Regions from separate parts of the Streptomyces sp. NPDC047085 genome, predicted to be linked through region 1. Evidence: riboswitches for the same ligand, from Rfam matches in the RefSeq annotation. Region 1 holds a riboswitch; the other holds the start of a gene.
What was found. A riboswitch is a leader RNA that binds a small molecule or an ion and turns the genes downstream of it on or off. The one in region 1 is predicted to bind cyclic di-AMP.
Positions count from the first base shown of each region.

Region 1 (5,451 bases):
GCTCGCCGCCCTCGCGCGGGCGACGCGCGCCGGTGCGCGGCACCTGGTGGTGACGGGGCGCCCGGCCCCGCGGGTACGGCCGCTGCTGGACGCCCTCGGCCGCACGGGGCTCGCGGTGTGCGGGCAGGGCGCGCAGGTCTACGACGCCGGGGCCGACCGGCTGCTGTGGTCGGTCCGGCTGGACCGGGAGCTGGCCGAGGTCGCGCTCGGCAAGATCGAGGCCGAGGTGGGGCAGGTCTACGCGGCCGTCGACCAGGACGGGGTGGACGGGCTCACGCTGATCGAGCCCGGGTATCTGATGCCGCACCCGACCCTGCCCGCCGTGCGGGTCGGCCGCCGCGACGACCTGTGGTGCGAGCCCATCAGCAAGGTGCTGCTGCGCCACCACTCACTGTCCGACGACGAGTTGGCGGCGACCGCGCGCGCGGTGGTGGGTTCGCTCGCGACGGTCACGATGTCGGGGCCGGGAACCGTGGAGCTCCAGCCGTGCGGTGTCACCAAGGCGACGGGGCTGGCGCTGGCCGCCGAGTACCTGGGGATCGAGGCCGAGCGGGCCCTCGCCTTCGGCGACATGCCCAACGACATCCCCATGTTCGACTGGGCGGGACGCGGTGTCGCCATGGCCAACGCGCACCCCGAACTCAAGGCCGTCGCCGACGAGGTCACGAAGTCGAACGAGGACGACGGCATCGCCGTCGTCCTCGAAAGACTGTTCCCGGCCGGCTGACCGGATCTCAGCAGGGCCTGCCGCGCGTGTGGACCGGTGGATCAGTAGGCGCCGAAGACGTTGTCGATCGACCCGTAGCGGGCGGCCGCGTAGTTGCAGGCGGCCGTGATGTTCGCGACCGGGTCGTAGATGTCGAAGGACGTGCCGGCCACGTGGTACGTGTTGAACGTGGGGTCGATGACCTGGAGCAGGCCCTTGGACGGGATGCCCTTGGCGGCGTTGGAGTCCCAGAGGTTGATGGCCCGCGGGTTGCCCGACGACTCGCGGATGATGTTGCGGTGGATGCCGTTGTAGGTGCCCGGGATCTTCTTCTCGGCCATGATCGCGAGCGACTCGCGGATCCAGCCGTCGAGGTTGTTCGGGTACCCGGCCAGGGTGGTGCCGGTCGTGGTGGTGGAACCGGCGGCGGAGGCGCTGGTGGCCCCGATGAGCGGCAGGGCGAGCACGGCGGCGCCGGTGCCGACGACGGTGAGCGTGCGGAAGAGGCGGGACGAGCGGGCGCGGCGGGGCTGAGCGGCAGCAGGCATGGCTTTTTCCTCTCCGTCGCCTGCGAGGTGAGCTGTCGGGTTCGGGCGGGGAGGTGCCCGGCCGCGCCACCAGGCCCGTTGGGCTCTGGAGGAGGCGCGACTTCACCCCGAGCCGTTCCGGTGCGACACGTGTCGACCGGTCTGGCGGCTTACCTGGGTCCCCCGCTCCTGCCGTACGAAATGAGTTCGTCGATGGGTGGTGTCAGACGCGGCAGGATTCGGCGTTCGTCTGACGGCCCGGAACGTATGCGACAGCACATGTCCGGAACAAGTACCGGATTCACAAGAAGGCCTAGTTGACCTTGATCTATGCCGATTTGGGTACTTGATCCTTTGCGGTTGCCAATCCTCAACTGCCCGACAGGCAAGGCGAGAAGGGTGGCCGGGCCGGTGTGGCCGCCAGGGAGGGTGAGTGACCCAATTCACGTAACGGCAAATTACGCAAAATCAGACATGGGGGATTAGTTGGATTCGCTCTTAATGGGGCCATTGGTGGGTTTAAGTCCCCTCGGGCCCGGAACCTCTGAGGCGGCGCCCTTCGTTGAAGAGGGGTGAGGTGGCTCCGGGGTTGCCTCCGGGGCCGCCTCTGGGGGTGCGCTCGACCTCACGTTCGGGACTGCCTGCGGGTTGTCGAACGCGCATCCGGTCGGCGTGTATTCCGGCGACAGGGGGCGCGCCTTCCCGTTAAGTAAGGAAATGTCCGTTCTTATCGGATGGTGGAGAACATCACGTCCGTGATGCCGATACCGCCCGGGCTGGACCGGTGGGTGCTATCGGTGATCGAAAGGGGACCGGATACGCTGAGTCGAGTGATGGCAACGACCTATCGACAAACCGTGTAATCGCCAGCAGGCACCAGCAGACAGGAGACCCTCGTGACCGTCGTCGGGCCGTTCGGGCTGAGCGTGCGGGACCAGGCTCTGGAAGCCGATGTCCAGGCCGGATTGGCGGCTGTCGAGGAAGGCTTGCTCGCGGCCACCAAGAGCGAGGTCCCGTTCATCACGGAGGCCGCGCAGCACCTGGTTCGAGCCGGCGGGAAGCGGTTCCGGCCGCTGCTCGTGATGCTCGCGGCCCAGTTCGGCGACCCCTACGCGCCGCGCGTCGTGCCGTCGGCCGTGGTCGTGGAGCTGACCCACCTGGCCACGCTGTATCACGACGACGTCATGGACGAGGCGGCCGTGCGGCGCGGTGTGGACAGCGCCAACACCCGCTGGGGCAACTCCGTCGCGGTCCTCACCGGCGATTTCCTCTTCGCCCGCGCCTCCCAGATACTCGCCGACCTCGGCCCCGAGGCCGTCCGGGTGCAGGCCCTCGCGTTCGAGCGGCTGGTCACCGGGCAGATCCTGGAGACCGCCGGTCCCCAGGACGGCCGTGACCCCGTCGAGCACTACCTGGACGTGCTGGGCGGCAAGACGGGCTCCCTGGTGGCCGTGTCCTGCCGGTTCGGCGCGATGATGTCCGGCGCCGACGAGACGGTCATCGACGTGCTCACCCAGTACGGCGAGCGGCTCGGGGTTGCCTTCCAGCTCGCGGACGACGTCCTGGACATCGCCTCCGACTCGCACGAGTCCGGCAAGACCCCGGGCACCGACCTGCGCGAGGGCATCCCCACCCTGCCCGTGCTCCGGCTGCGCGAGCGGGCCGCCCGGCTGGGTCTGCCCGAGGACATCGAGCTGTGCGAGCTGCTGGACTCCGACCTCAGCGACGACACCCGGCACGCCCGGGCGCTGGCCGGCCTGCGCGCCCACCCCGCGCTGGAGCAGGCCCGCCGGGACACCATCCGGTACGCGGAGGAGGCCCGGGCCGCGCTGTCCCCGCTCCGGGAGTGCGACGCCAAGACGGCGCTGACCGAGCTCTGCGACGCCGTGGTGCACCGCGCCGGCTAGGACGCCTGCCAGGTCCTGCCAGGCCCTGCCGGGACCTTCCACGGGCCCGGCCACCGGCCCGCAGCACACGACGAGGGCGGTGTCTCCCCCCGCGACCCCTACGGGTCGGGGGAGACACCGCCCTCGTGCGTCATACCGCAGGCGTACACGGAGTTGGCTCCGTGGTCTGACGCCCCGGCACGGCGGATTTGGTCTGATGGAAACCACGGAAATCAGCACTCCTCACCGATTCGGGTGAGAATGGCGGCTCAAGTGGACCAGCGTGAGGACAGCCGCCGCCGACGACGGAGGTAAGGCACACATGGCACCGTACGAATCCGACGACGCGACCGGCGCCGCAGCGGACGAGGACCTGCGCTCCGGACGCCGCAAGGCGGCCCGGTACGTCGTCCCGGTCGCGGTGGTGGGGGTGGCGGCGGCCACGATCGGGCTGGTCCCGGCGCTCGCCGACTCCGGTGACCCCGACCTGCCGAAGATCACCGCACAGCAGCTCATCGAGAAGATGGCCAAGTCGGACGTGCAGCAGCTGTCCGGCACCGTGAAGGTCAGCACCGACCTCGGCCTGCCGGACCTCGGCGGCCTGGAGAACAGCCTGGCCTCGGGTGCGGCCCAGGGCGGCGACGGCTCCTCCGCGGACCCGTCGTCCAAGCTCACCGAGCTGGTCTCCGGCACGCACACCCTGCGCGTGGCCACCGACGGCCCCGACCGGCAGAAGCTCTCCCTGCTCGAGCGCGGATCCGAGTACAGCCTCATCCACGACGGCAAGGACGTGTGGGGCTACGACAGCAAGAGCAACGAGGTCTTCCACGGCACCGCCGACGACTCCGGCAAGGACCACCGCCGGGCCGAGCCGCCGGCCACGCCCAAGGACTTCGCCGACGAGGCCCTGAAGTCGGTCGACGACACCACGTCCGTGACCGTCGACGGCACCGCCCAGGTCGCCGGACGCGACGCCTACAAGCTGCTGATCAGGCCCAAGCAGTCCGGCACCACGGTCGGCGCGATCAGCATCGCGGTGGACGCGAAGACCGGCATGCCGCTGAAGTTCACGCTGACCCCGAAGAGCGGCGGCGCCGCCGTGTTCGACGCGGGCTTCACCCAGGTCGCCTTCGCCCGCCCGGCCGCCTCCACCTTCGACTTCACCCCGCCCAAGGGCGCGAAGGTCACCGAGCAGAAGGACGAGCCGAAGGCGAAGGAGCACGCTCCGAAGCTCGGCGAGGACTTCGCCCAGGGGATGGACGGGGCCAAGGTCATCGGCAAGGGCTGGAACGCCATAGCCACCTTCGACACCGGCGCCGAGGGCGGCATGCCCTCCGGCTCCGAGGGCGGTGCCTTCGGCGGCTTCCTCGGCTCGCTCGGCGACCAGGTCTCCGGCACGTTCGGCAAGGGCACGGTCTTCTCCACCCGCCTGGTCAACGCCCTGATCACCGACGACGGCAAGGTGTACGCCGGCGCGGTGACCAAGGACGCGCTGGTGAAGGCGGCGAACGAAGGGAAGTAACCCTCCCGGGGCCTTTCCAGGGGCCTTCAGGGCCTTCACGGCCCCGGAGCTATCAGGCTCCGGGGCTTTCACGGGCCCTGGGGCCATCGGAGGCCCTCCGGGCACGACGAATCGAAGGGGAGCCGATGGACGACGCACCGTCCGCCACGCAGCCGGACCCGGAGGACGCGGCGGCGAGCGTCATCGCCACCCGCGGCCTCACCAAGCGCTACCGCGGCGGGCAACTCGCCGTGGACGGTCTCGACCTGACCGTCCCGGCGGCCAGCGTCTTCGGCTTCCTCGGCCCGAACGGCTCCGGCAAGACCACCACCATCCGCATGCTGATGGGCCTGATCGAGCCGACCTCGGGCACGGCCCGGGTCCTGGGCCGCCCCATGCCCCGGGCCGCCCGGCAGGTCCTCCCCGAGGTCGGCGCGCTCATCGAGGGCCCGGCCCTGTACGGCTTCCTCTCCGGCCGGGACAACCTGCTGCGCTACGACTCCGCGGACCCGACCGCCGACCCACGCACCCGGCGCGCCCGGGTCGCCGCCGCCCTGGACCGGGTGGGTCTCGCGGCCGCCGCGGGCAAGAAGGCCAAGGCGTACTCGCTCGGCATGAAGCAGCGCCTGGGCCTGGCCGCCGCGCTGCTCCAGCCGCGCAGACTGCTCGTCCTGGACGAGCCCACCAACGGGCTCGACCCGCAGGGCATGCGCGAAATCCGCACTCTCATCCGCGAGTTGGCCTCCGACGGCACCACCGTCTTCCTGTCCTCGCACCTCCTCGACGAGATCGAGCAGGTGTGCAGCCATGCGGCGGTGATGGCACAGGGCC
Region 1 covers NZ_JBEYUW010000018.1:7,342-12,792, reverse strand. The annotation lists gene ABZ865_RS38320 (HAD family hydrolase) at 1-727, shown strand, start outside; gene ABZ865_RS38315 (transglycosylase SLT domain-containing protein) at 769-1,254, opposite strand; cyclic di-AMP (ydaO/yuaA leader) riboswitch at 1,257-1,487, opposite strand; gene ABZ865_RS38310 (polyprenyl synthetase family protein) at 2,130-3,140, shown strand; gene ABZ865_RS38305 (DUF2092 domain-containing protein) at 3,442-4,641, shown strand; gene ABZ865_RS38300 (ABC transporter ATP-binding protein) at 4,767-5,451, shown strand, end outside.

Region 2 (5,451 bases), on a different contig from region 1:
CAGCCACGGCCTGGACCCGACGACCTGAGCCCTCGACGAAGTGAGCCCCGCCGATCAGGCGGGGCTCACTCGTCTGCCTACAGCTTCTCCACCGGCGCGTACCGCAGCAGCAGTCGCTTCGGCTTGCCGTCACCGAAGTCGATCGTGGCCTGGGCCTTGTCGTCCACGCCGGCCACCGCGACGACCGTGCCGAGCCCGAACTGGTCGTGGATGACCCGGTCGCCGACGGCCAGGGCGACCACCGGCTTGTCAGAGGCCCGCCGCGTGGCGAACCCGGACGCGCCCGCCGCCGACGAGCGGGAGCGGGACGAGGAGAGCGAGGCCGCGATCCCGGACGTGGGACCGGAGGACTTGGGCGCGGGCGCTCCCGTCCGCTTCCACTCGACGTGGGCCGGCGGGATCTCCTCCAGGAAGCGGGAGGGCGGGTTGTACGACGGCTGGCCCCAGGCGCTGCGCAGCGCCGACCGCGTGAGATAGAGCCGCTCCCGCGCGCGCGTGATGCCGACGTACGCCAGGCGCCGCTCCTCCTCCAGCTCCTTGGCCTGGCCGAGGGCGCGCATGTGCGGGAAGACGCCGTCCTCCATGCCGGTGAGGAAGACGACCGGGAACTCCAGGCCCTTGGCGGTGTGCAGGGTCATCAGGGTGATGACGCCGGAGCCTTCCTCGTCCTCGTCGGGGATCTGGTCGGAGTCGGCGACCAGCGCGACCTGCTCCAGGAAGTCGGACAGCGCCACCGACTCGCCCTCACCGCGCTCCTGCTCGAACTCCAGGGCCACGGCGGCGAGTTCCTGGAGGTTCTCGATCCGGGTCTCGTCCTGCGGGTCGGTGGAGGCCTGCAACTCGGCCAGGTAGCCGGTCCGTTCGAGGACGGCCTCCAGGACGGTCGCCGGTCCGGCGCCGGACTCCACGATGGTCCGCAGGTCCTCCATCAGCGTGTTGAACCGCTTGACGGCGTTGGTGGAGCGCGCGGCCATGCCGTACGCCTCGTCCACCCGCTTCAGGGCCTGCGGGAAGCTGATCTTCTCGCGCTGGGAGAGGGCGTCGATCATCGCCTCGGCGCGCTCGCCGATGCCCCGCTTGGGGACGTTGAGGATGCGGCGCAGCGGCACCGAGTCCTCGGGGTTGGCGAGGACGCGCAGGTAGGCCAGGACGTCCCGGACCTCCTTGCGCTCGTAGAAGCGGACGCCGCCGACGACCTTGTAGGGCAGGCCGACGCGGATGAAGACCTCTTCGAAGACACGGGACTGCGCGTTGGTGCGGTAGAAGACGGCGACATCGCCGGCCTTGGCCTCGCCCGCGTCCGTGAGGCGGTCTATCTCGTCGGCGACGAACTGGGCCTCGTCGTGCTCGGTGTCGGCGACGTAGCCGATGATGCCCGCGCCCTGGCCGGCGTTGGTCCACAGGTTCTTCGGGCGGCGGGACTCGTTGCGCTCGATGACCGCGTTGGCGGCGGACAGGATGGTCTGCGTGGAGCGGTAGTTCTGCTCCAGCAGGATCGTCGTCGCGTTCGGGTAGTCCTCCTCGAACTGGAGGATGTTGCGGATGGTCGCGCCCCGGAAGGCGTAGATCGACTGGTCCGCGTCACCCACGACGCAGAGTTCGGCGGGCGGGAGGTCGTACTCGTTCGGCGGGACGTCGGCGTCCTCGGAGGCGCGCTCGCCCGTGCCGACCAGTTCGCGTACCAGGGCGTACTGGGCGTGGTTGGTGTCCTGGTACTCGTCGACCAGGACGTGCCGGAAGCGGCGGCGGTAGTGCTCGGCGACGTCCGGGAAGGCGCGCAGCAGGTTGACCGTCGTCATGATCAGGTCGTCGAAGTCGAGGGCGTTGGCCTCGCGCAGGCGCGACTGGTAGAGCGCGTAGGCCTGGGCGAGGGTCTTCTCGAAGCCGTCGGTGGCCTGGGCGGCGAAGTCCTCCTCGTCGATCAGCTCGTTCTTCAGGTTGCTGATCTTGGCGCTGAAGGACTTGGGCGGGAAGCGCTTGGGGTCGAGGTCCAGGTCGCGGCAGACCAGGGCCATCAGGCGCTTGCTGTCGGCGGCGTCGTAGATCGAGAAGGACGAGGTGAAGCCGAGCTTCTTCGACTCGCGGCGCAGGATCCGCACGCACGCGCTGTGGAAGGTCATGACCCACATCGCGTTGGCGCGCGGGCCGACGAGCTGCTCGACGCGCTCCTTCATCTCGCCCGCGGCCTTGTTGGTGAAGGTGATCGCGAGGATCTGGCCCGGGTGCACGTGCCGCTCGGCGAGCAGGTGGGCGATGCGGTGGGTGAGCACGCGGGTCTTGCCGGAGCCGGCGCCGGCGACGATGAGCAGGGGGGAGCCGGCGTGGACGACCGCGGCGCGCTGGTTCTCGTTCAGCCCCTCCAGCAGGGCCGCGGCGTCGATCGCGGGGCGCGGGGCGCCGTCGCGGTAGTACGCGTCCCGGTCCGGCGGCACGTCGAACTTCCCGCCGAACAGATCGTCCGGAAGCGGCTCCGGAGCGTGATCGTCCTCGGGCGGCGGCGGGGGTTCCTCCTCGTGCCCGCGAGGGGTCTGGAGGTCCGCCAGGAAGCTGTCGTCAAAGAGGCTGCTCATCGCTCTCCGAGTCTAGGGCGCCGCACCGACAACCGGTCGCCGCCTCGGGAACATGGCCGGTTCGACGGAGGGTTGATCTTCGCCGCCCGGAGAGCCGACGGTCCCTCACGCAGCGGAATCACGCCGTGACACGGGAGCGTTCCCACGACAAGGTCACGAAAATGTATCGGACATATAGTGCACCAACCTTCACACGCGTCACACGAGTTGGCTAGGTTGCCGTCGGGCCGCACGCCCCCTTCCGGCGAACGTCGCCGAGTCGCGCGGCCTCCGCCGAGTCCGGCGCGTCGCTGCACGGCGCCCGGAGCCGGGGACCCACCGATCCCTGGGGTGAATCGGCCCACGTCCCGCCCGGGACGAGAGCCGTAGGGCACGCCTTCCGAACCATCCGCCCGAACCCGACAGCTAACCCGGTAGGCGGCACATGGAAGGAGTCGCCTCCCTTGGCGTCGCACCGCAAGCCGCGCCCCGCGGGCACACTCGGAGCCGGATTCCGCACCCCTGTCCTCGCCACCGCCGCCCTCACCTCCGTGGCCGTACTGTCCCAGACGGCCGAGGCCACCCCGTCCGCCGACGGGAAGCCGAGCCTGGAAGAGGTCGAGAAGAAGGTCGACGACCTCTACCGCCAGGCCGAGTCGGCGACCGAGAAGTACAACGCCGCCAAGGAGCGGGCCGGCAAGCAGCGCACGCGCGTCGACAGCCTGCGCGACGACGTCGCCCGGCGCACCGAACGGCTGAACAAGGCCCGCGAGGAGCTGGGCTCGTTCGCCGCCGCCCAGTACCGGACCGGGGCCGCCACGCCCCAGACCGCCACCTTCCTGCTCGCGAACGACCCGCAGGACTACTTCGACCAGAGCCAGCTGATGGACCGGCTGACCTCGCGGCAGAAGAGCGCGGTCGACGACTACATCACCGAGCAGTCCGCGACCATGAAGAAGCGGCAGGAGGCGGCCAAGAGTCTCCAGACGCTGTCCGAGTCGCAGCGCGAACTGCAGACCGCCAAGACCACCGTCCAGACGAAGCTCGCCACCGCGCGCGAGCTGCTGTCCAAGCTGACGGCCGAGGAGAAGGCGCGGCTGGCGGCGATCGAGCAGCGCAAGCAGCAGGAGGCCGCGCGCAAGGCGGCGGAGCTGGCGAAGCAGCAGGCGGCCGAGGAACGGGCACGGGCGGCGGCACAGGCGCAGCAGGACAGCGGTTCGTCGACGTCGAGCGGTTCGTCCACCTCCGGCACCTCCGGCAGCTCGGGGGGTTCGTCCACGTCCGGTGGTTCGTCGAGCGGTGGCTCGACGTCCTCCGGGACGTACGCCACCAAGGCGGAGAAGGCGCTCGCCTTCGCGCGGGCGCAGATCGGGAAGCCGTACGTGTGGGGCGCCACCGGCCCCGACTCCTACGACTGCTCCGGCCTCACCCAGGCCGCCTGGAAGGCCGCCGGCGTCAGCCTCCCGCGCACCACCTACGACCAGGTCGACGCGGGCACCACGGTCTCCCTCGCCGACGCGCAGCCCGGCGACCTGATCTTCTTCTACGACGATGTCAGCCACGTCGGCATCTACATAGGCAACGGCATGATGATCCACGCCCCCAAGCCCGGCGCGTACGTCCGCGAGGAGTCGATCTATTACGCCGGCGCATCGATCATCCACAGCGTGGTACGACCCGCCTGATCCGCCCCCTCTTCGTACCCCACTTCGTACCTCACGCGTTTTCGAGCCCCACGCGCGCGTGCCCTCCCGATGGGCCACGCGCGCGTGGGGCACGATCGGGCGCATGCCTGGCATCTCGGCTCTGCGTGCGTGGTGGACGGGGCGTCCGTCGGCGGCGGGGGCCGCCGTGATGGCGACCGGCATCGTGTCGATCGGCCTGCATCTGACGGGCGCCGAGACGCTGTCCCGGATCGCCCTGGGCCTGGCCTGCGCCGGCTGGGTGGCGCTGGGCGCCGACTTCGTCGTACGGCTGGTGGGACAGCGGCGGCGGTGGGTGGCCGAGGCACGCAGCCCGGGCGCGCTGACCGCCGTCGCCGCCACGACCGTGCTCGGCACCCGGATCTCGCTGCTCGGCGGGCAGACCCTGGCCGAGGCGCTGCTGGCGCTGGCGGCGCTGCTCTGGCCGGGGCTGCTGCTCCTCGTCGTACGGCACTGGGAGCGGCGCATGCCGGGAACGGTGTTCCTGTGCTGTGTGGCCACACAGGGGCTCGCGGTGCTGGCGGCCACGCTGGCCGCGGCGGAGACGACGGCGTGGCTCGCGCACGCCGCGCTGGTGCTGTTCTGGCTGGGCCTGGTGCTCTACGGCCTCGCCCTGGCGCACTTCGACCGGCGGCAGGTCGTCGAGGGGGCCGGTGACCACTGGATCGCGGGCGGGACGCTGTCGATCTCGGCGCTGGCCGGGGCGAAGCTGCTCTCCGCCGACAGCGCGCGGCTGTACCTGTGGAACGACGACGACCGCGGCGTCCTGCGCGACGTCACCGTCGCACTGCTCGTGCTGGACCTCGCCTGGTACGTCGTGCTGCTGGCGGCCGAGCTGGCGCGGCCGCGGCCGGGCTACGACGTGCGGCGGTGGGCGACGGTGTTCCCGATGGGGACGACGGCGGCGGCGATGCTGTCGGTCGCGGTCGCCCTGGACGTCGACTGGCTGCAGGGGCCGGGGCGGGTGCTGGTGTGGGTGTCGGTGGCCGCGTGGCTCGCGGCGGCGGCCGGCGCGGTGCTCGCGGCCCGCGCCGGAACCGGAACCAGCACGGGCGGGGGCGGGGACGGGACGACGCCGGGCATCACGTCCACAGCACGGCGATGAAGATGTTCGCCGTGGTCAGCCCGCCGACCAGGCCGAACAGGCTCTTGTCGACCTTCTCGTCGTCGCGCTTCACGTAGACCAGCCCGAGGATCAC
Region 2 covers NZ_JBEYUW010000003.1:188,134-193,584, reverse strand. The annotation lists gene ABZ865_RS11995 (M23 family metallopeptidase) at 1-28, shown strand, start outside; gene pcrA (DNA helicase PcrA) at 78-2,570, opposite strand; cyclic di-AMP (ydaO/yuaA leader) riboswitch at 2,832-3,005, shown strand; gene ABZ865_RS11985 (NlpC/P60 family protein) at 3,014-4,234, shown strand; gene ABZ865_RS11980 (tellurite resistance/C4-dicarboxylate transporter family protein) at 4,338-5,357, shown strand; gene ABZ865_RS11975 (hypothetical protein) at 5,335-5,451, opposite strand, start outside.
Region 2: linked by a shared signal. The riboswitch ahead of ABZ865_RS11985 (NlpC/P60 family protein) and the one ahead of ABZ865_RS38315 (transglycosylase SLT domain-containing protein) in region 1 are both predicted to bind cyclic di-AMP.